Regions from separate parts of the Bacteroides celer genome, predicted to be linked through region 1. Evidence: riboswitches for the same ligand, from Rfam matches in the RefSeq annotation. Region 1 holds a riboswitch; the other holds the start of a gene.
What was found. A riboswitch is a leader RNA that binds a small molecule or an ion and turns the genes downstream of it on or off. The one in region 1 is predicted to bind cobalamin.
Positions count from the first base shown of each region.

Region 2: linked by a shared signal. The riboswitch ahead of CJF29_RS16025 (TonB-dependent receptor plug domain-containing protein) and the one ahead of CJF29_RS04650 (TonB-dependent receptor) in region 1 are both predicted to bind cobalamin.

Region 1 covers NZ_CP178209.1:1,254,735-1,256,945, reverse strand. The annotation lists gene CJF29_RS04655 (putative transporter) at 1-674, shown strand, start outside; cobalamin riboswitch at 806-1,024, shown strand; gene CJF29_RS04650 (TonB-dependent receptor) at 1,161-2,211, shown strand, end outside.
Region 2 covers NZ_CP178209.1:3,915,436-3,917,646, forward strand. The annotation lists gene CJF29_RS16020 (DUF5106 domain-containing protein) at 1-141, shown strand, start outside; cobalamin riboswitch at 915-1,115, shown strand; gene CJF29_RS16025 (TonB-dependent receptor plug domain-containing protein) at 1,299-2,211, shown strand, end outside.

The sequences.
Region 1 (2,211 bases):
GAGTAGACTTGGTAGCCTCTCCACAATTACAGTTACAAATGGGAGACCGTGTCACCATTGTAGGTTCCGAACTGGCTGTTGCCCATGCAGAGAAAGTACTTGGCAACTCCATGAAACGCTTAAATCATCCGAACCTGATTCCTATCTTTATAGGTATCGCTTTAGGATGTATTCTGGGAAGTCTTCCTTTCGCATTTCCCGGAATTCCGCAACCTGTGAAACTAGGATTGGCAGGCGGTCCGCTCATCGTTTCTATCCTGATTAGCCGTTTCGGTCCGAAATACAAGCTGATTACTTATACCACCATGAGTGCCAACCTGATGCTTCGTGAAATCGGTATTTCCATCTTTCTCGCTTGCGTAGGTTTAGGAGCAGGCGAAGGCTTTGTAGACACAGTCATTCATGGCGGAGGATATATATGGGTTGGCTACGGAGTAATCATAACCATCCTGCCACTTCTGATTACGGGATTGATAGGACGGTATTATTGCAAGCTGAATTATTTCACGCTTATCGGAGTTCTGGCTGGTTCTACCACCAATCCGCCGGCATTGGCTTACTCCAATGACCTGACTTCCTGTGATGCGCCTGCCGTCGGCTACGCTACGGTGTATCCGCTCACCATGTTTCTGCGAGTATTGACGGCACAAATATTGATTCTGTCGTTGGGATAACATATTAATATATCCTTTTCCATCCAATTGATCACTAACAAATGGAGAGAATAGGATCAGATGCCGGAATATTTGTTATTGGTCAATGGGATATTTTTTTAGAATAAAACAAACTAATTAATAAAAACTTTCTAACTTTGTGCCGTTAAGGTTTCCTTGAACAACTTTTGCGTTGTTAAGGAATGAAAAGGGAATGCCGTGTAAACCGGCAACAGTACCTGCTGCTGTAAATCTCCGCTCCTTGTAATCAAAGAGCAAAATTGCAACACAAAAGTCACTGGATAGTTTATCTGGGAAGGCGTTGCAAAATGGGATGAGTCAGAAGACCTGCCTTGATGTTCTGATTTACACCTGCGGGATTTCGGGTAGTAGTCAAATAGAAAATAAGCAATTATCTTTTATTTGGTATAATAGCTATATGTCCGTTTGTGTAGATTGAATTCAGATCTGAACAAACGGATTTTTTATACCTATAAAATAAAAGACATGCTTTCTATTCAAGTCCATTCATACAATAAGCATTATATCCATTTACGGTGGATATTATGTTTGATTCTATCTCTATTTACCACATTACCGGCCATTTCCCAGTCCAGGGTTCGGCATCAGACTTCTCTGTCTGATACACTTCTCAAACTCAAAGAAGTTACTATCTACAGCAACCGGATGCAAAAAAAGATGTCTCCTGTACAGATTCTGTCCGGCAAAGAACTTGAGAAGCTCAATGTTTACTCCGTTGCTGATGCTTTGCGCTACTTTTCCGGAGTACAGATAAAAGATTACGGAGGTATTGGAGGACTAAAAACCGTCAATATACGAAGTATGGGCAGTCATCATGTCGGAGTATTTTACGATGGTATTGAATTAGGAAATGCGCAAAATGGAGTCGTCGATCTAGGCCGTTTTTCATTAGATAATATGGAAGTCATTTCACTATATAATGGTCAAAAAAGTGCCATCTTCCAACCTGCCAAAGATTATAGTTCCGCAAGTGCCATATATATGCAGACACGAAAACCCCTATTCAAAGGGGAAAAGAAAAACAATCTGAACATCGGGGTGAAAGGCGGTTCATTCTCTACCATCAATCCGTCACTACTTTGGGAACATCGTTTCAACGAACGAATAAGCAGTTCCATCAGTACGGAGTATATGTATACATCAGGACGATATAAATTCACATACGCCAAGAAAGATGGTTACGACACAACAGCTGTTCGTCAAAATGGAGACGTAAGAATGTTACGTTTGGAGAATGCATTCTTCGGAAAAGTCCCCAAAGGAGAATGGAAAGCCAAAGCATACCTATACAATTCAGAACGAGGATATCCCGGAGCTGCGGTAAGAGAAGAGCCGGGTAAGTTTCGCCATCAGGACCGGCAGTGGGATACCAATCTGTTTGTGCAAGGCTCTTTTCAAAACTATTTTAAGCCTTGGTACAGTCTGCTAGCCAACGGAAAATATGCTTATGACTATCTCCACTATTTATCCGATCCCAGACTGGATGTCACCACCATGTACGTAGACAATCACTACC
Region 2 (2,211 bases), 2.7 Mb from region 1:
TTTGCCATCAAAGAACAACAACTATATGATTTGAAGGCTATCCCCACCCTCTACCTTTTAAACAAGGAAAAGACCGTGCTCCTAAAAGACGCCACCGCACAAGCTATCGAAGAATACTTAACTAATGTTGAACTAGAGTAAAACGATACAAAAATGAGGGTGTTCGGAGAGGGGTGTACAAAGCGCTGAAACGCCCACCAGTAAAGGGGGAAAAGCCAATGAAAACCAGTAGAGTAGAGAAGAGAAGAGTAAAGAAGAGTAAGTAAAAGTATTATTTCTGTTATAAACAACAGCAATAATACTGGGCAGAGAAGATGGCTTTGGATGCTGCCGTTGTCGGTTCGGATCACTTCGTCGGTGCCGTTTCTGTTCCCGTGTCCCTCATGAACTGTTCGTCCGGCAGATGACCGACTTTTGTCTGGTAGGTTGTTGATGCTCGCCCAGTAGGTAACGGACATTCACACGGTAGATAACCTACGTTTGTACGTTAGGTAAATTCTATATTATTTCACGGGCTACCGTTTCAATACTTGTTTGCTAAAGTATCATTTGCTTCAAAACCATACCGAAATGAATTAGTTCAAAACCGTATAGTAAGGAACAAAATAGGTGGATACCGCTGCATCCCCTATAAAAAACGACCAATTATGTTTCAATAAATCTGTTTCATACGTCCAACGTTGGACATAGACAAAGATACTTTTTAAAAGCTAATCTTATGTCAAACAAATAAAAAAGGCGGGCAACTCAATACCCGCCTCTAAAATCCGCTAATTTGGTAAATTTTGTAATAAGTGACAGTCTCATTTACAAAAATACAGAAAATATCGAAGAAAACAAGTTGGTTCTTTCTCTTTCGTATCAGGACGAAAGAAAAAGAATATCCCCCAACTTGGAAAAAACAAATAAACTCCCTATCTTTGTCCCGCATTGGTTTGCGACTCCCTTACGGGGGAAGCAATTAAAAGGGAATCAGGTGTAAATCCTGAACAGTCCCGCTGCTGTAAGTTCCATGCATGTTACAAGCAATTCACTCATTGCCACTGGAGAATAATCTGGGAAGGCGTTTGTAACAGGAATAAGTCAGAAGACCTACCATGCAATTATGTTTCACTGCTTTCGAGGAAAAAGCGTTGAGTCTAATGAACCGGACAAGTCGTCTATCATTTCATTCATCACTCTAATTCAGAGAAAGTGTGTTAAAACGAATAAACTCTGCCAAGTTTATTTATGCGTGTCCGGTCGAAGGGATTTCGCCCGGACACTTTTAAATAGCAACAGACTGAAATAAGGAATAAATGAAAGAGAGAACATTTAAGAAAATGATCTTTGCAGTATTCTGCTGCCAATTCTTATCCATACCACTTTTTGCACAACAGCAAAAGGTAGATACGACACATACATATTCTATTCCTGAAATAACAGTATCAGATATCTATCAGACTCGCGAAGTACGTTCTACCGCTCCCCTGCAAGTATTCTCCAAAGACGCCCTGAAAAACCTGCACGCCTTGCAAGTATCCGACGCAGTGAAACACTTTGCCGGAGTGACCGTAAAAGACTACGGAGGTATTGGCGGACTAAAAACTGTATCCATACGAAGCCTGGGAGCACAACATACCGCTGTTGGCTATGACGGGATCACCCTAACCGATTGCCAAACGGGACAAATCGACATCGGGCGTTTCTCACTCGATAACGTAGACAGACTTTCTCTAAACAACGGACAAAGCGATAACATCTTCCAACCTGCCCGCTTCTTTGCGTCAGCAGGCATCTTGAATATCCAGACACTTACCCCACAGTTCACAAAAGACAAAAAGACCAACATAGCAGGAGCTTTCAAAACAGGTTCCTGGGGATTAGTCAATCCCTCCCTCCTGCTGGAACAACAATTCAATAAAACATGGAGCATGTCAGTCAATGGCGAATGGATGTCTTCTGACGGACATTATCCATATACACTGCGCTATGGAAGTGCAGAAGGAGATCTGTCCTCACGTGAGAAACGGAAGAATACAGATGTACAAACATTCCGTGCTGAAGCCGGACTTTACGGTAACTTCTCCGATAAAGAACAATGGCGGCTGAAAGCCTATTACTTCCAATCCTCCCGGGGACTACCCAAAGCTACCACTTTCTACGACGACCATTCTACCCAACACCTGTGGGATAAAAACACTTTCATACAAAGTCAATACAAGAAAGAAT